DNA from 4 places in the Enterobacter sp. WI-ESBL-E8 genome. Region 4 is predicted to be linked to each of the others. Evidence: predicted binding sites of a transcription regulator. Region 4 holds the regulator's gene; each other region holds the start of a gene.
The links. The regulator CRP, encoded in region 4, controls carbon source genes, mostly activating them, when cyclic AMP is high. The targets are predictions, from matches to a motif close to ATGTGANNNNNNTCACAT.
Positions count from the first base shown of each region.

Region 1: a site for CRP is predicted at 2,056-2,073, ahead of ACWHWP_RS12655 (2-hydroxycarboxylate transporter family protein). Genes of this name have one in related genera too.
Region 2: a site for CRP is predicted at 2,818-2,835, ahead of rhaS (HTH-type transcriptional activator RhaS). Genes of this name have one in related genera too.
Region 3: a site for CRP is predicted at 2,170-2,187, ahead of focA (formate transporter FocA). Genes of this name have one in related genera too.

Region 1 is NZ_JBRWXJ010000001.1:2,646,774-2,651,567, forward strand. Features, by position in the region: gene ACWHWP_RS12650 (helix-turn-helix domain-containing protein) at 1-339, opposite strand, end outside; gene ACWHWP_RS12655 (2-hydroxycarboxylate transporter family protein) at 461-1,789, opposite strand; gene ACWHWP_RS12660 (NAD-dependent malic enzyme) at 2,188-3,873, shown strand; gene ACWHWP_RS12665 (Kdo(2)-lipid IV(A) acyltransferase) at 3,918-4,794, opposite strand, start outside.
Region 2 is NZ_JBRWXJ010000001.1:4,890,379-4,895,172, forward strand. Features, by position in the region: gene rhaT (L-rhamnose/proton symporter RhaT) at 1-930, shown strand, start outside; gene rhaR (HTH-type transcriptional activator RhaR) at 931-1,779, opposite strand; gene rhaS (HTH-type transcriptional activator RhaS) at 1,853-2,689, opposite strand; gene rhaB (rhamnulokinase) at 2,991-4,460, shown strand; gene rhaA (L-rhamnose isomerase) at 4,457-4,794, shown strand, end outside.
Region 3 is NZ_JBRWXJ010000001.1:1,622,916-1,627,709, reverse strand. Features, by position in the region: gene ycaO (30S ribosomal protein S12 methylthiotransferase accessory factor YcaO) at 78-1,838, shown strand; gene focA (formate transporter FocA) at 2,246-3,103, shown strand; gene pflB (formate C-acetyltransferase) at 3,155-4,794, shown strand, end outside.
Region 4 is NZ_JBRWXJ010000001.1:4,596,406-4,601,199, forward strand. Features, by position in the region: gene ACWHWP_RS21985 (hydrolase) at 1-563, shown strand, start outside; gene ACWHWP_RS21990 (YheU family protein) at 560-778, shown strand; gene ACWHWP_RS21995 (phosphoribulokinase) at 809-1,678, shown strand; gene ACWHWP_RS22000 (OsmC family protein) at 1,758-2,162, opposite strand; gene crp (cAMP-activated global transcriptional regulator CRP) at 2,474-3,106, shown strand; gene ACWHWP_RS22010 (YccS/YhfK family putative transporter) at 3,164-4,794, shown strand, end outside.

The DNA of each region.
Region 1 (4,794 bases), 1.9 Mb from region 4:
ATAGGTAAATTCGTCAGGTATTCCGTCGAGATCCCTTTTAAGGCTATAGACGCAGCCAAAGCGCTTGCCGTTGAACAGAACATTTTTCTGACTGAGCTGAAGCTCTTTTCTGACAACATCTATCAGCTGGGGTGCACGGGTAAGGAGTAGTCTGAAGGGCAGCTCGAAGCTGGTGACGTAATCCACATTAAGCAACGCGAGACGCAGCCGCTCCTCTGCACCGGACTGTTGCTCACGACACTCCTCCATCACCTCTGCCCACTGGCGCGTCAGGCGCTCCGGCTCGGCGGCTTCGGTAAGGAGATATTTTTCAATCTGATAATCAACTCTTCCGGTCATCGTGTGGTATCCCGTCGCTGTGGATGCGGTAATTCTATACAGCGCGGTGATATTTATAAAGGACTGAACCGCAGCGGCATCCTGAAAATGTCGTTGCGATTCAGCATCCTGACGTTTCAGATCAGTGCGCCATAATCCATCCCATCAGCAGCGTGGCGGAAATCACCGTCGACGCGCCGCCGATGCGGGTGGCAATCTGCGCAAACGGCATGAGCGACATCCGGTTAGAGGCCGACAAAATAGCCACATCCCCCGTTCCGCCCAGACCGCTGTGGCAGCAGGTCACAATGGCCGCTTCCACGGGATACATATTCAGACGCGACGCAATAAAGTAGCCGCTCAGCGCCATCGCAATCACGACCGAGCCGCACACCACCACGTATCCCACCGAGAAGACCGACACCACGCTCTCAAGCGGAACGTATAACATCCCGAGGCCGATCATCAGCGGCCAGACAAGCGCGGCCGAGACGAATTTATAGCAGCTGTGCGCCCCCTGCTCCATGGAGGCCGGGATTACCCTGAAGTACTTACACAGGACGGCAATCAGGATCATCAGCACCGGGCCGGGAATGTGGACCAGTTTTTCAAACAATCCACCGACGATGAAAAAAGCGCACACCATCAGCAACCCGCCGCCCATCAGATGAAAATCCGTCTGTTGAGCACTTTGCGCCCCGGTAAACAGGCTGGCGTCCTCTTTGCTTCGGGTCAGCATGCCGTTACCCGTAAGCGCGGGACGTTTTGCCCCGAGACGCGCCAGCGAGCCTGCACAAATAATGGCGAAGATGTTCCCAACGACCGCAGCGGGTGCCAGCTGCGCAACGTAGACGTCCGGCGTGTGTCCCAGTATTGCCGAATAGGCCAGGGACAGGGGCAAAATCCCCTCGCCAATCCCGCCGCCAATAATCGGAACGATGATAAAGAAGAACGTGTGGTAAGGCGTATAGCCAAACAACGATCCTACAATGATCCCGCTCAGCACGGCCATGAATGTCCCTGCCACCAGCGGAACAAACATGCGCATCATCCCCTGGATCAGCAGTACCCGGTTCATCCCCAGAATGCTGCCGACCACCAGGCAGGCGATGACGAAATAGAGCAGATTCGCCTCTTTCATCAGCAGATGCACCGTATCAAGGGTCTGTTGGCCGAATGCGCCAAAGTAGACCAGCACGGAGGGCACCATCAGGCACAGGATCGCCGGGCCGCCGATGTCTTTCAGCAGGGGGATTTGACGCCCTACTTTGGCAAACGCGAAGCCGAGGGTCATGATGACCGCGAGTCCGCCAATCATATTTTTCGGCAGTAGCCCTGCCCAGGCGGATGTCGCCACAATGGCGGCAATCCCGACAAACAGCATCAGCGGGACAGCGCCAACCTCGGTATTGAGCCCAAAGGCGAAACGCGAGGTCGGCAGCGCAGAAGTCGGTACAGGATTATCTTTCATATAATCACCTGAAAATTGTGTTCGGATATACAGATAAAGGAATAGGCTGGAAACCATTCCTGATAAAATAAATATTTTTAAATATAAATAATGAATTATGCGGCCTTTTCTAAAATCAGGCTCAGGATGAAATTAACATGCGCCCCCGAAGAGAAATGTGAACACAACAACGCTTTCCTTTTAAATAATTTAATTCATCATTATGTAACTAAAGTTATTCGTGGCGATCAATGCATACCTTTTTGAAATTAATAAAACCAGAAAGAATGTGAACTTTATCACTCCTGCTCCGCTAGCCAGGCGCTAAATTACCCCCCAATCAATCACACAAATACCGTGTCTTTAAAACCATTAAAGCCGCTGTTTTTACTCGCCTTTTAAATAGTCAGGAGTTAACCATGTCTCGCAAAAAAGTGCTGTATACGCCCTATAACGGAGCCGTACTGCTGGAGAACCCGTTATTAAATAAAGGGCTCGCTTTCATTAAAGAAGAGCGGGATAATTTTAACCTTCATGGGCTATTGCCGCACAACGTTGAAACCATTGAAGAACAAACCGAACGTGCCTGGGTGCAGTTCTGCCATTTTAAAAGTGATATTTCCCGTCATGTTTATCTGCGCAATATTCAGGATACTAATGAAACCCTCTTTTATAATCTCCTGCGTTTGCATCTGAAAGAGACGCTGCCAATTATCTATACCCCGACAGTGGGTGAAGCCTGCGAGCATTTCTCGACGATTTATCGCCGCGCGCGCGGGTTATTTATTTCATGGCCTAACCGCCATCGCATTGATGAGATGCTGCAAAGCTTCTCGCGCAACGACATCCGCGTAATTGTAGTGACGGATGGGGAACGTATTTTAGGGCTTGGCGATCAGGGTATCGGCGGAATGGGCATCCCGATTGGCAAGCTGTCGCTGTATACCGCCTGCGGGGGGATCCATCCGGCCTCTACCCTCCCGATCATGCTGGACGTCGGTACCAATAATCAGCAGCACCTGGACGACCCGATGTACATGGGCTGGCGTCATCCGCGCATCAGCGACGATCAATACGCCGAGTTTATGGATATGTTTGTCAGCACCGTCAGGGCGCGCTGGCCCAACGTTCTTCTGCAGTTTGAAGACTTTGCCCAGAAAAACGCCACCAGACTGCTCCAGCGCTACCGCGACCAGCTGTGCTGCTTCAATGATGACATTCAGGGAACGGCAGCCGTTACCGCAGGTACGCTGATTGCGGCGGCCCATGCCGCGGGCACGCGCATTCGCGACCAGCGCGTGGTCTTCCTGGGCAGCGGTTCCGCCGGATGCGGGATAGCAGAAAAAATTGTGGCGCTAATGGTGGATGACGGCCTGACCGAGTCCGAAGCCCGCAGCCGGATCTTCATGGTCGATCGCTTCGGCCTGCTGACCGACGACATGACCAACCTGCTCGATTTCCAGAAAAACCTGCTCACCGCGCGCGACGCCATTAGCCGCTGGCAGGTAGAGACGAAGAATATTTCCCTGCTGGACGTAGTGAAGAACGCACACCCAACGGTGATGATTGGCGTTTCGGGCCAGCCGGGGCTGTTTAGCGAAGAGATTGTCAAAGAGATGCATCGCCACTGCCCGCGCCCGATTATCATGCCGCTTTCGAACCCGACGTCACGGGCGGAGGCTCAGCCGCAGGATCTTATCGCCTGGACTCAGGGCGCCGCGCTGGTGGCTACCGGCAGCCCGTTTGCCCCGGTCTTCTGGCAGGACACGCAGTACGACATCGCCCAGTGTAACAACGCCTATATTTTCCCGGGGCTGGGATTAGGGGTTCTGGCCTGTAACGCGCGCCGGGTAACCGAAGAGATGCTGATGGCAGCAAGCCGCAGCCTGGCGGCGCAGTCTCCGCTGGTCACAACGGAAAAAGGGGGATTGCTGCCGCCGGTTGACTGTATTGAAACGGTGTCACGCCAGATAGCCGTCGCCGTGGCACGGGCCGCAATTGCCCAGGGCGTTGCCCCGGCGATAGATGATGAGACGTTGATGGCGCGCATCGAGAAGACCTGGTGGCAGGCGGACTATGCGCCTTACCGCCGCTCCGCGCTGTAGGATCGGTCATGCCCTCACCGCGCGGTGAGGGCCCTGGTGCTGTTTTAATGTTGTACGCCCGAGCGGTCGGAAAAATCGTCGACGGACAGAATATCAGCCCGCGGTGCCGCCGTTTTGCGGCGGGCATACCGGTCAGGCTGGCCTTCAGGACGCGTTTTGAAGCGACGGTGCAGCCACATATACTGCTCTGGCGCCATCCGTACCGCGCGCTCAATTGCCCTGTTCATCTGCGTCGCAACGGATTCTTTATCTCCCCCCTGCAGCGCTTCACCGATATCCTCCAGAATAATCAGCTCGTAACCTGAGCCGTCCGCCCTGCGCCGCGGCACGAAGGGGATGACGGCAGGCCGCGCGCTTTTGACCAGCATATAGCTGCCCGCCGTCGTGGCGGCATCCGGCACCGCAAAAAACGGCACGAAGACGCTATTGGTTTTGCCATAGTCGTGATCCGGGGCGTACCACAAAATTTCATTCTGCTTCAGCGAGCGGATCATGCCTTTTAAATCATAGCGGTCGAGCATGGTTTTATTGGAACGCAGGCGCCCGCGCGTCTGCAGCCAGTCCAGCAGCGCGTTATTGTTAGGACGATACACCCCAATGCCGGGGTTAAGCATGCCAAAGATCCGCGCGCCCAGCTCAAGGGTGAGGAAATGCATGCCCACGAGCACCACGCCATTGCCTTTCGCCCGCGCCTTTTCCATGTGCTCATAGCCCACCACGGTATAGCATTTCTGCACCCGCCACGCCGGCCAGAACCATGCCATCCCGGTTTCGATCACCCCCATGCCTACCGATTCAAAATTACGCTGCAGCAACGTCTCGCGTTCATTCTCATTCATCTCAGGAAAGCAAAGCTCAAGGTTGCGGCGGGCAATCTCGACGCGCCGGGGGAGCAGGCGCATCGCCAGCCGCCCAAGGCCG
Region 2 (4,794 bases), 290 kb from region 4:
ACCATGTGGTCGGTTGGCGGTACCGTGTCCTGGCTGATTTTGCCGTGGACCATTAGCGCCATGCTGCTCCCGGATTTCTGGGGCTATTTCACCTCCTTCAATGCCTCCACCTTGCTGCCGGTGTTTCTGTTCGGCGCGATGTGGGGCATCGGCAACATCAACTACGGCCTGACCATGCGCTATCTCGGGATGTCGATGGGTATCGGCATCGCGATTGGCATTACGCTGATCGTTGGCACGCTGATGACGCCCATTCTTAACGGCAATGTTGACGTATTGATCAACACCAAAGGCGGGCAGATGACGCTGCTGGGCGTGCTCGTCGCGGTGATCGGCGTGGGTATCGTCACCCGCGCGGGTCAGTTGAAAGAGCGCAAGATGGGCATCAAAGCCGAAGACTTTAATCTAAAGAAAGGACTGCTGCTGGCAGTGATGTGCGGCATCTTCTCGGCGGGAATGTCGTTCGCCATGAACGCCGCGAAGCCCATGCACGAAGCGGCCGCCGCGCTGGGCGTCGACCCGCTGTACGTGGCACTGCCAAGCTACGTTGTCATCATGGGCGGCGGCGCGCTGGTCAACCTCGGCTTCTGCTTCATTCGTCTGGCAAAAGTGAAGGATTTGTCGGTAAAAGCCGATTTCTCACTGGCAAAATCTTTAATCATCACCAATGTGCTGCTGTCGATGCTGGGCGGCCTCATGTGGTATCTGCAGTTCTTTTTCTACGCCTGGGGCCACGCCAGCATTCCACCGCAGTACGACTACATAAGCTGGATGCTGCACATGAGCTTCTACGTACTGTGTGGCGGACTGGTTGGGCTGGTACTGAAGGAGTGGAATAACGCCGGGCGTCGTCCGGTGGGCGTTCTAAGCCTGGGCTGCGTGGTGATCATCATTGCCGCGAATATTGTCGGCCTCGGCATGGCGAGCTGACTACGCCGCCTTTCGACTGCGATGACGCCACTGAACCGGCGTCATCCCCACCTCGCGGTTAAACACCACCGAAAAGTAATTACTGTCCTCAAATCCGCAGCGCATCGCCACTTCGCTCACCATCAGCTCAGTATGCTGCAACAGGTACTGGGCGTGGCAGATGCGCAGCTGGCGCAGATAGTGGTTCACCGTCATCCCCGTCTGGGTGCGGAACTGCTGGCGCAGCGCGCGCTCGCTGCACTGCTCCTGCTCGCAGAACTTTTCCAGCACGAAACTTTTGTTCAGGCTGCCCGCAAGCCGGGCGATCAGCTTGTCCAGCAGCGCTTCCTGGACGGTTGCGGAGGGGTTATCGGTAGCGTAACGATGGCGTTTGAGGGTCATGACCAGCTGGGCGAACAGCAGTTCCGCCATCGGATTTGCCACCGGATCGTGCTTCTGGCTTTCCTGCTCCATCTGGGAGATCGTCTGGCGCACGTGAGCCATGCCGTTGCTGCTTAAGCGCCAGTGGGGTTCGCCTCTGGTATTGAGAAAACCGGGGATATGGGCCGCCCAGTCGACATTCAGTTTGAACCTGTCCGGGCAATAGATAACGTTCTGCAACACCAGATCGTTAACCGAGGCGTAAGCGTGTTTGTCTTCGGCGCGGATGTAAAACAGATCGCCACGCGTGATGCGGTAGGGCCGGTCGTTAAGGATGTGTAAGCCGTTGCCGCGCCACACCAGCACCAGCTCGCAAAACTCGTGGGTATGCTCGGCAAAGACATTTTGCGGATAGCGGTCGGCCACCGCGACGGCCTGGCTCGCGGTGGCAAAAAAATCATCTTTGCGAAGTATTAACTGAGCGGCCACACCACAACCTCTACGGTGAATAACCGGACATTATTAGCCTTTTTACGGCAATAAAACGGTGATTGCCTTCGCGTTACTGGAGCGAAGCATCCTTCCCCTGACGGATATCGCGCGGCGACCAGCTAAACTCGCGGCGAAAAAGCGTCGAAAAGTGATTACTGTCGCCGAAACCGCAGCGATAGGCGATATCCGTGACGCTTTCGTCGGTGTGACGTAAAAGGTGACGCGCTTTGATCAGGCGCAGGCGGTTGAGGTAGCGCTGCGGCGTGAGCCCGGTGTACTGCTTCAGCTGACGATGGAGCGTGCGTAACGACAGCGAAAAATCATCCGCCAGCGCTTCCCAGCATACGTCCTCAGCGAAATGGTCCTCCAGCCAGGCCATCAACTGGTTCAGCCGCGCGTCGTTATTTGCCAGCCCTTCCACCAGGCTGCTGCGACGCAGCAGAACCAGCAGCTGCATAAACAGCAGCTCGCGGGTGGCAATGGCATGTGTCTCCTGCCCGTCCTCGCTCTGCTCCATTTGATTCACCAACTGACGCACCTGCTGCAACGTGGACTGATTCACCCGCCAGTGAGACGGGTAGTGTCCATCCTGCTCCTGGGGCAGTAGCTTGTTTAACCCCGACAGAAACTGGAACGCGTCCGGCGAACGATAGAGCACGTTGGTGAGGCACAGGTTATCGGTATGTTCATACAAATGCCTGTCGTGGTCGCGCACGAAGCACACCATACCGCCGCTGATGGTGTACGGCTGGCCGTTGAAGACATGAATGCCCGTTCCATGCTCGACAATCACAATTTCATGAAAATCATGATGATGTTCAGGAAACGCAGCCTGCGGGAGCCGTGGCTCAATCGCCACCGGAGACGTTCCCGACGGGAAAAAATCGACGCTGTGCAGTACGGTCATAACGGCTCCCACCAATGAGAAAAGTTCTCAAAATAGTAATTAAGGCCTTCCGTACTCACCTTAAATTTTTGACAGCAAACGTCGCAAAAGCTGTCCGTTTTTCAAGAAACAGACGAAAAAATCGGGAAATGCGGTCAGCGTCACATTGCCCTAAAACCCCGCCATGACTGGAAATTGTGAACTCCCTCACGTTCATCTTTGCTTTCTTGCCAGCGCGAGATTTGTGCTGTCAGTGATGAGAAGGTGGTCTTTTCTTCCCTTTTTTACACTCAGCACCAATGACTTAAGAAGGGACCTGACCATGACTTTTCGCCATTGTGTGGCTGTCGATTTAGGCGCATCCAGCGGCCGCGTAATGCTCGCCACCTGGGACTGCAGCGAGCGCACATTTACGCTTCGCGAAATGCACCGTTTCGCCAACTGCCTGCAAAAACAGGACGGTTTTGATACCTGGGATATTGATGCCCTGGAAGCGGAGATCCGCACCGGGCTGAACAACGTCTGCAACGACGGCATACGCATCGACAGCATCGGTATTGATACCTGGGGCGTGGACTACGTTCTGCTCGACAGCCACGGCGAACGCATTGGCTTGCCCGTCTCGTATCGCGACAGCCGCACCGATGGGCTGATGGCGCACGCCATCGCACAGCTTGGCAAGGAAAACATTTATGGCCGCAGCGGCATACAGTTTCTGCCGTTTAACACGCTGTATCAGCTGCGCGCGCTGGTTAAGCAGCAGCCGGAGCTGGTCAAAAAGGTGGCGCACGCGCTGCTGATCCCGGACTACTTAAGCTACAGGCTGACCGGCAACATGAACTGGGAATACACCAACGCCACCACCACGCAGCTGGTCAACATCAACACCGATAGCTGGGATGAACACCTGCTGGCCTGGACGGGCGCCTCGCCTTCCTGGTTCGGCGCGCCGACCCATCCGGGGAATGTGATCGGTTACTGGATTTGCCCGCAGGGGAATGAAATCCCGGTGGTTGCCGTCGCCAGTCACGATACCGCCAGCGCGGTGATTGCATCCCCGCTGGCCAGTAAAGACGCGGCCTACCTCTCTTCCGGCACCTGGTCGCTGATGGGCTTTGAGAGCAAAACGCCTTACACCAGCGACGCCGCTCTGGCGGCGAACATCACTAACGAAGGCGGTGCCGAAGGACGCTACCGCGTGCTGAAGAACATCATGGGTCTCTGGCTGCTCCAGCGGATACTGAAAGAGCAGCACATTTCCGACCTGCCTGCGCTTATCGCAGAAACCGAAAAGCTGAAGGCCTGTACGTTCCTGATCAACCCGAACGACGACCGCTTTATTAACCCGGTGCATATGAGCGCCGAAATCCAGGCCGCCTGTTTCGAAGCAGGGCAGCCGGTGCCCTCCAGTCCTGCCGAGCTGGCGCGCTGCATTTTTGACAGCCTCGCCCTACTCTACGCGGATGTCCTGAGCGAGCTGGCGAGCCTTCGCGGCAAACCGTTCAGCCAACTGCATATCGTGGGCGGCGGCTGCCAGAACCATCTGCTGAACCAGCTCTGCGCCGATGCCTGCGGTATCACCGTGGTGGCAGGTCCAGTGGAGGCTTCGACGCTCGGCAACATCGGTATTCAGCTAATGACTCTGGACGAACTTTCAGACGTCGACGAATTCCGTTCGGTGGTCACCGCGAATACCCGCCTGACCACCTTCATCCCTAATCCCTGCCATGAAATTGCCCGCTACCGGGCGCAGTTTCAGCAAAAACGACTGACTAAGGAGCTTTGCGCATGACTACTCACCTTCAACAAGCCTGGGACCTGGCTAAACAGCGTTTCGCCGCCGTCGGCGTAGATGTCGAAGCGGCGCTGCGCCAGCTCGACCGTTTGCCGGTCTCCATGCACTGCTGGCAGGGCGATGACGTCGCCGGTTTCGAGAACCCAGGCGGCTCTCTGACGGGCGGCATTCAGGCGACGGGTAACTACCCGGGCAAAGCGCGCAACGCTACCGAACTGCGTGCCGACCTGGAGCTGGCCCTGAGCCTGATCCCGGGGCCAAAACGCCTGAACCTGCACGCGATCTATCTGGAGTCCGACGAACCGGTGGCGCGTAACGAGATCAAACCGGA
Region 3 (4,794 bases), 3.0 Mb from region 4:
TTATTTTCGCCGAAGATAGCACCCGTCACGCAAAACCCGTATCATTGCGCGCTTTACGTACGATAAAAGTGAACGCCATGACTCAAACGTTTATCCCCGGCAAAGACGCCGCTCTGGAAGATTCCATCGCTCGCTTCCAGCAAAAACTGACCGACCTGGGTTTTAACATCGAAGAAGCCTCCTGGCTCAATCCGGTGCCTCATGTCTGGTCCGTGCATATTCGCGATAAAGAGTGTGCCCTGTGCTTTACCAACGGTAAAGGCGCGACCAAAAAAGCGGCACTGGCCTCTGCGCTGGGTGAGTATTTTGAGCGTCTGTCCACCAACTATTTCTTCGCTGACTTCTGGCTGGGCGAAACCATCGCTAACGGCCCGTTCGTTCACTATCCAAATGAAAAATGGTTCCCGCTGACCGAAGATGACGAACTGCCGGAAGGTATTCTCGACGCTCGCCTGCGTGCCTTCTACGATCCAGACAGCGAACTGACGGCCAGCATGCTGATCGATCTGCAGTCCGGTAACGAAGATCGCGGTATTTGCGCCCTGCCGTTTACCCGTCAGTCTGATGAGCAGACCGTCTATATCCCGATGAACATCGTCGGCAACCTGTATGTGTCCAACGGTATGTCCGCCGGTAACACCCGCAATGAAGCACGCGTACAGGGTCTGTCTGAAGTCTTCGAACGCCATATTAAAAACCGCATCATTGCCGAATCTATCAGCCTGCCTGAAATTCCGGCCGACGTGCTGGCGCGTTATCCGGGCGTGGTGGAATCCATCGCCAAACTGGAAGCAGAAGGTTTCCCTATTTTTGCGTATGACGGCTCGCTGGGCGGTAAGTACCCGGTTATCTGCGTTGTGCTGTTTAACCCCACGAACGGCACCTGCTTCGCCTCCTTCGGCGCGCATCCTGACTTCGGCGTGGCGCTGGAACGTACCGTTACCGAGTTGCTGCAGGGCCGTAGCCTGAAAGATCTAGACGTGTTCACCCCGCCAACGTTTGACGACGAAGAAGTGGCCGAGCATACCAACCTCGAAACCCACTTCATCGACTCCAGCGGTTTGATCTCCTGGGATATGTTCAAGCAGGACGCAGACTATCCGTTCGTGGACTGGAGCTTTGCCGGTACAACCGAAGAAGAGTTCGCCACGCTGATGGCTATCTTCAAAGCCGAAGACCAGGACGTCTATATCGCCGACTACGAGCACCTCGGCGTTTACGCGTGCCGCATTATTGTTCCCGGCATGTCCGACATCTACCCTGCCGAAGATCTGTGGCTGGCGAATAACAGCATGGGCGCGCATCTGCGCGAAACGCTGCTGGCTCTGCCGGGCAGCGAATGGGCGAAAGAAGATTATCTGAACCTGATCGCCCAGCTGGACGAGGAAGGCCACGATGACTTCACGCGCGTACGTGAACTGCTGGGCCTGGCGACCGGTAAAGATAACGGCTGGTACACCCTGCGTATCGGTGAGCTGAAAGCGATGCTGGCCCTGGCGGGTGGCGACCTGGATCAGGCCCTGGCCTGGACCGAGTGGACCATGGAGTTCAACCAGTCGGTCTTCTCTGCCGAGCGCACCAATTATTATCGCTGTCTGCAAACGCTGTTGCTGCTCGCACAGGAAGAGGATCGCGAGCCGCTGCAATATCTGAATGCTTTCGTGCGTATGTACGGCGCTGAGGCCGTAGAAGCAGCCAGCGCGGCCCTGAGTGGCGAAGAGCCATTCTATGGTCTGCAGGCTATTGATAGCGATCTGAAAGCCTTCCCTGCGCATCAGTCGCTGCTGAAGGCCTACGAAAAGCTGCAGAAAGCAAAAGCCGCTTACTGGTCAAAATAAGCGCACATAACATTACCGGCAGTAGGCGTATTCAATCGTCTGGGCTATATTACGGGGCAATTTCATTGCCCCGTTTTTTTATTTTCTTCGGCAATGATTGTTGAATGTAATAATAAAGTTAAACGTGGGTAAATATAATAATATTTACCTGAGCTTTACTGTTACTTTTTATGGTAAATACTCCATATTAATTAACTGTTTCAGAGGTGGCTGGACGAAAAAATTCAACTCTTTTCATAACTTTTAAAATTTATTTTTATACGGATAATCAAATACTTACTCCGCATTTGCTGTAAAACCATACACAGTGCGGGCCTATAAGCCAGGCGAGATATGATCTATATCAATTTCTCTTCTATAATGCTTTGTTAGTATCTCGTCGCCGACTTAATAAAGAGAGAGTTAGTGTGAAAGCTGACAACCCTTTTGATCTTTTACTCCCTGCTGCGATGGCGAAAGTTGCCGAAGAAGCGGGTGTCTATAAAGCAACGAAACACCCGATGAAGACGTTCTATCTGGCGATTACGGCTGGTGTGTTCATCTCTATCGCTTTCGTCTTCTACATCACCGCCACCACCGGTACTGCCGCAATGCCTTTCGGCATGGCCAAACTGATTGGCGGCATTTGCTTCTCACTGGGTCTGATTCTTTGCGTCATCTGCGGCGCCGACCTCTTCACCTCAACGGTGCTGATTGTCGTGGCTAAGGCCAGCGGAAGAATTACCTGGGGTCAGCTGGCACGTAACTGGCTTAACGTCTACGTGGGTAACCTGGTTGGCTGTCTGCTCTTTGTTTTGTTGATGTGGCTTTCTGGCGAGTACATGACCGCCAACGGTGGCTGGGGCCTCAACGTCCTGCAAACCGCCGACCACAAAATGCACCACACATTTATCGAAGCCGTTGCTCTCGGCATCCTCGCTAACCTCATGGTCTGCCTGGCTGTATGGATGAGCTACTCTGGTCGTAGCCTGATGGACAAAGCCTTAATTATGGTTCTGCCGGTTGCGATGTTTGTTGCCAGCGGCTTTGAGCACAGTATCGCGAATATGTTCATGATTCCGATGGGCATTGTCATCCGCGACTTTGCGAGCCCGGAGTTCTGGACCGCAGTTGGTTCATCCCCGGAAAGTTTCTCTCACCTGACTATTATGAATTTCATTACTGATAACCTGATCCCTGTCACTATCGGGAACATTATCGGTGGGGGTCTGTTAGTTGGGTTGACATACTGGGTCATTTACCTGCGTGGCGACGATCATCATTGATGGTTTTCTCAGGCAGTAAATAAAAAATCCACTTAAGAAGGTAGGTGTTACATGTCCGAGCTTAATGAAAAGTTAGCCACAGCCTGGGAAGGTTTTGCGAAAGGTGACTGGCAGAATGAAGTAAACGTACGTGACTTCATTCAGAAAAACTATACCCCGTATGAAGGTGACGAATCCTTCCTGGCTGGCGCAACTGAAGCGACCACCAAGCTGTGGGACAGCGTAATGGAAGGCGTTAAACTGGAAAACCGCACTCACGCGCCAGTTGATTTTGACACCTCCGTTGCTTCCACCATCACTTCTCACGATGCTGGCTACATCAACAAAGCCCTTGAGAAAATCGTTGGTCTGCAGACTGAAGCACCACTGAAACGCGCAATCATCCCGTTCGGTGGTATCAAAATGGTTGAAGGTTCCTGCAAAGCGTATAACCGCGAGCTGGACCCAATGCTGAAAAAAATCTTCACCGAATATCGCAAAACCCACAACCAGGGCGTATTCGATGTTTACACCAAAGACATTCTGAACTGCCGTAAATCTGGCGTTCTGACTGGCCTGCCAGATGCGTATGGCCGTGGCCGTATCATCGGTGACTACCGTCGCGTTGCGCTGTACGGTATCGACTTCCTGATGAAAGACAAATACGCGCAGTTCGTTTCCCTGCAGTCTGACCTGGAAAACGGCGTAAACCTGGAAGCGACTATCCGTCTGCGTGAAGAAATCGCTGAACAGCACCGCGCGCTGGGTCAGATCAAAGAAATGGCGGCTAAATATGGCTGCGATATCTCTGGTCCTGCAACCAACGCTCAGGAAGCTATCCAGTGGACCTACTTCGGCTACCTGGCCGCGGTTAAGTCTCAGAATGGTGCAGCAATGTCCTTCGGTCGTGTATCCACCTTCCTGGATGCTTACATCGAACGTGACATCAAAGCAGGTAAAATCACTGAGCAAGACGCTCAGGAAATGATTGACCACCTGGTCATGAAACTGCGTATGGTTCGCTTCCTGCGTACCCCTGAATACGATGAGCTGTTCTCCGGTGACCCAATCTGGGCAACTGAATCCATCGGTGGTATGGGCGTTGACGGCCGTACGCTGGTGACCAAAAACAGCTTCCGCTTCCTGAACACCCTGTACACCATGGGTCCATCTCCGGAGCCGAACATCACCGTTCTGTGGTCTGAAAAACTGCCTCTGAACTTCAAGAAATTCGCCGCTAAAGTGTCTATCGACACCTCTTCTCTGCAGTACGAGAACGATGACCTGATGCGTCCGGACTTCAACAACGACGATTACGCTATCGCTTGCTGCGTAAGCCCAATGGTTGTTGGTAAACAAATGCAGTTCTTCGGTGCGCGTGCAAACCTGGCGAAAACCATGCTGTACGCAATCAACGGCGGCGTTGATGAAAAACTGAAAATGCAGGTTGGTCCTAAGTCTGAACCAATCAAAGGCGACGTTCTGAACTTCGACGAAGTGATGGAGCGTATGGATCACTTCATGGACTGGCTGGCTAAACAGTACGTCACTGCACTGAACGTTATCCATTACATGCACGACAAGTACAGCTACGAAGCCTCTCTGATGGCGCTGCACGACCGTGACGTTATCCGCACCATGGCGTGTGGTATCGCTGGTCTGTCCGTTGCTGCTGACTCCCTGTCTGCAATCAAATATGCGAAAGTTAAACC
Region 4 (4,794 bases):
CGCTGGGCGGAAATATGCTAGCCTGCCTGCTGGCGAAAGAGGGCGAAAGCGTACCGCTGGATGCCGCGGTGATTGTCTCCGCGCCGTTTATGCTGGAGCAGTGCAGCTACCACATGGAGAAAGGCTTTTCCCGCGTCTATCAGCGCTACCTGCTCAACCTGCTGAAAGCCAACGCGGCGCGTAAACTGAAGGCCTATCCTGATACCCTTCCGGTGAGCCTGCGCCAGCTGAAAAAGGTGCGCCGTATTCGAGAGTTCGACGATCTGATCACCGCGAAAATCCACGGCTTCGCCGATGCGATTGACTACTATCGTCAGTGCAGCGCCATGCCGCTGCTCAGCAAGATCACGCAGCCGACGCTTATCATTCATGCCAAAGATGACCCTTTTATGGATCATCACTCGATCCCCGCTCAGGAATTCCTGCCCGACAACGTTCACTATCAGCTGACGGAGCACGGTGGCCACGTTGGGTTTATCGGCGGCACGCTGCGCCGCCCGAAAATGTGGCTTGAGACGCGTATTCCTGACTGGCTAACCCCTTATCTGGACGGTGCAAAATGATTATTCCCTGGCAGGATCTGGCTCCCGAAACGCTCGATAATCTGATTGAAAGCTTTGTATTACGCGAAGGCACCGATTATGGTGAACAAGAACGCTCGCTTGAGCAAAAGGTCAACGATGTAAAGCGCCAGCTGAAAAGCGGCGACGTGGTGCTGGTGTGGTCAGAACTGCATGAGACGGTCAATATCATGCCCCGCAACGCGTTTCACGGCTGATCTTCCACCCATTTCAGTCAGGGAGTTGCTATGTCTGCCAGACATCCGGTTATTGCCGTTACGGGGTCGAGTGGTGCGGGAACCACCACCACCAGCCTCGCCTTTCGCAAGATTTTCGCCCAGCTGAATCTCCGTGCGGCGGAGGTCGAAGGCGACAGCTTTCACCGCTACACGCGCCCTGAGATGGACATGGCCATCCGTAAGGCGCGCGATCTGGGTAAACACATCAGCTACTTCGGCCCGGAAGCCAATGACTTCGGCCTGCTGGAGCAAACCTTCCACGAATATGGCCTGAGCGGCACAGGGCAGTCCCGTAAGTATCTGCACACTTACGACGAAGCCGTGCCCTGGAACCAGGTACCGGGCACCTTTACCCCCTGGCAGCCGCTGCCGGAACCCACCGACGTGCTGTTCTACGAAGGGTTACACGGCGGCGTGGTCACGCCCCAGCACGACGTGGCGCGCCACGTGGATCTGCTGGTCGGGGTGGTTCCTATCGTTAACCTGGAGTGGATCCAGAAGCTGACGCGTGACATGAGCGAGCGCGGCCACTCGCGCGAGGCGGTGATGGATTCCGTCGTTCGCTCAATGGAAGACTACATCAATTACTTAACGCCGCAATTCTCCCGCACGCACATTAACTTCCAGCGCGTGCCGACGGTGGACACCTCCAACCCGTTTGCCGCCAAAACGATCCCTTCTCTGGATGAGAGCTTTGTGGTGATCCATTTCCGCAATCTTGAAGGCATCGATTACCCCTGGCTGCTGGCGATGCTGCAGGGCTCGTTTATTTCGCACATGAATACATTGGTGGTGCCGGGCGGAAAAATGGGACTGGCAATGGAGCTTATCATGACGCCGCTGGTGGAGCGGCTGATGGAAGGGAAGCAGATCGCATAATCATTTTTGCCCGGTGGCGCTGCGCTTACCGGGCCTACAATCCGTAGGGCGGGTAAGCGCAGCGCCACCCGCCAAAAGATTAAGCCTCGATCACTTCATACGAATGGGTAATTTTTACCGCTTTCTCCAGCATTAACGCCACAGAGCAGTACTTCTCCGCAGACAGGTCCACCGCGCGTGAGACCGCCGCGTCTTTCAGCGCTTTACCGGTGACAACAAAGTGAAGATTAATGTGGGTGAACAGGCGTGGTGCCTCTTCCCGGCGCTCTGAGGTGAGTTTGACCTCGCAATCCGTCACGTCATGACGGCCTTTTTGCAGAATCGACACCACGTCAATCGCGCTGCATCCGCCTGCCGCCATCAGCACCATTTCCATTGGGCTTGGCGCTTTATCGCCGGAGTTACCATCCATCAAAATCTGGTGTCCTGACGCGGACTCGCCCAGGAACGTTAAACCTTCAACCCACTTCACGCGCGCTTGCATATTTTTGAACTCCAACGTTGCATTTTTGGTGACAGATTACGCGTGCGTTACATTTCTCGCAATGGAAGGCGACCTGCATCATGCTGAAGCGAGACACCAGGAGACACGCGGCGAAAGCTATGCTAAAACACTCAGGATGCTACAGTAATACATTGACGTTACACGTGTATGCAGAGGACATCAAACTTTACTGGCTGCGAAACGTTACGGTAGCCGACTTCCCAGGGTATGGGTAAGAATTCGATTGCAACCCCAGAGTCCGGATGCATCTGATGACTCTGGTGACAGCTTATAACAGAGGATAACAGCGCATGGTGCTTGGCAAACCGCAAACAGACCCGACTCTCGAATGGTTCTTGTCTCATTGCCACATTCATAAGTACCCATCGAAGAGCACGCTGATTCACCAGGGTGAAAAAGCGGAAACGTTGTATTACATCGTTAAAGGCTCGGTGGCAGTGCTGATCAAAGATGAAGAAGGGAAAGAGATGATCCTTTCTTATCTGAACCAGGGCGATTTCATCGGTGAACTGGGCCTGTTTGAAGAGGGCCAGGAACGTAGCGCCTGGGTTCGTGCAAAGACAGCATGTGAAGTGGCTGAAATTTCTTACAAGAAGTTCCGTCAGCTGATTCAGGTTAACCCTGACATCCTGATGCGTCTTTCTTCCCAGATGGCGCGCCGTCTGCAGGTCACCTCTGAGAAAGTGGGTAACCTCGCCTTCCTGGACGTAACTGGCCGTATTGCACAAACGCTGCTGAACCTGGCGAAACAGCCAGACGCAATGACCCACCCGGACGGCATGCAAATTAAAATTACCCGTCAGGAAATTGGTCAGATCGTCGGTTGTTCCCGTGAGACAGTGGGCCGTATCCTGAAAATGCTGGAAGATCAAAACCTGATCTCCGCCCACGGTAAAACCATCGTGGTCTACGGAACGCGTTAATTCCGCTTAAACGGCGTGTCACCGCAGGGTGTCACGCCGTTTTTGTCTCTACTCCCCATGTGGCGCAGGCTGATCTATCACCCCGAAGTTAACTACGCACTGCGACAAACGCTGGTGTTGTGTCTTCCTGTGGCCGTGGGCTTGATCCTCGGACATCTTCAGCAAGGTCTGCTGTTTTCTCTCGTGCCCGCCTGCTGCAACATCGCCGGTCTGGACACGCCGCATAAGCGCTTTTTCAAACGTCTGACTATTGGCGGCTGCCTGTTTGCGGGCTGCAGCCTCGCCGTACAGCTTCTGCTTGCCCGGGACATCCCGCTGCCGCTGATCCTGACCGTGCTGGCCATGACCCTCGGCGTCACCGCCGAAATCAGCTCGCTGCACGCCCGCCTGCTTCCCGCCTCGCTGATTGCGGCCATTTTCACGCTGAGCCTCGCCGGGAATATGCCGGTGTGGGAGCCGCTGCTGATCTACGCTCTGGGGACGCTGTGGTACGGGCTGTTCAACTGGTTCTGGTTCTGGCTGTGGCGCGAACAGCCGCTGCGCGAATCCCTGAGCCTGCTCTATGTGCAGCTGGCGGATTACTGCGAAGCCAAATATACCCTGCTCACCCAGCATACCGATCCGGAAAAATCCTTGCCGCCTCTGCTGACGCGCCAGCAAAAGGTGGTGGATTTGATAAGCCAGTGCTATCAGCAGCTGCACATGCTCGCCGCCAACAAGAACCACGAATACAAACGGCTGCTGCGCACCTTCCAGGTCGGGCTCGATCTGCAGGAACATATCTCCGTTAGCCTTCACCATCCGCAGGAGGTACAAAAGCTGGTCGAGCGCAGCCACGCCGAAGCGGTGATCCGCTGGAACGCGCAGACCGTATCGGCACGTCTGCGGGTCCTGGCTGACGATATTCTCTACCACCGCTACCCCACGCGCTTTAACATGGAAAAACAGCTCGGCGCGCTGGAGAAAATCGCACGCCAGCATCCGGATAACCCGGTTGGCCAGTTTGCCGCCTGGCACTTCAGCCGCATCGCCCGCGTGCTGCGCACGCAGCGCCCGCTTTATCCCCGCGATCTGATGGCGGATAAGCAAAAGCGGCTGCCGCTACTGCCCGCGCTCAGAAGCTATCTTTCTCTTAAATCATCCGCCCTGCGTAACGCCGCCAGGATCAGCGTAATGCTCAGTACCGCCAGCCTGATGGGCATGGCGCTGCATCTGCCGAAACCCTACTGGATCTTAATGACCGTGCTGTTTGTCACCCAGAACGGCTACGGCGCCACGCGGGTGCGTATTCTGCACCGGGCCGGCGGAACGATGGCGGGGCTGATTATTGCGGGCGTGACGCTGCACTTCCACGTGCCGGAAGGTTATACCCTGGCAGGGATGTTAGCGATTACGCTGGTGAGCTACCTGATTATCCGCAAAAACTACGGCTGGGCGATGGTGGGCTTTACGGTGACGGCGGTGTATACCCTGCAGCTGCTCACGCTCAATGGTGAACAGTTTATTGTCGCCAGGCTGATTGATACCCTCATTGGCTGCCTGATTGCCTTTGGCGGCATGGTCTGGCTGTGGCCGCAGTGGCAAAGCGGGCTGCTCAGGCAGAACGCCCACGACGCGCTGGAGGCCGACCAGCAGGCCATTCGATTGATCCTGAGCGACGACCCGCAGCCCTCCCCGCTGGCCTATCA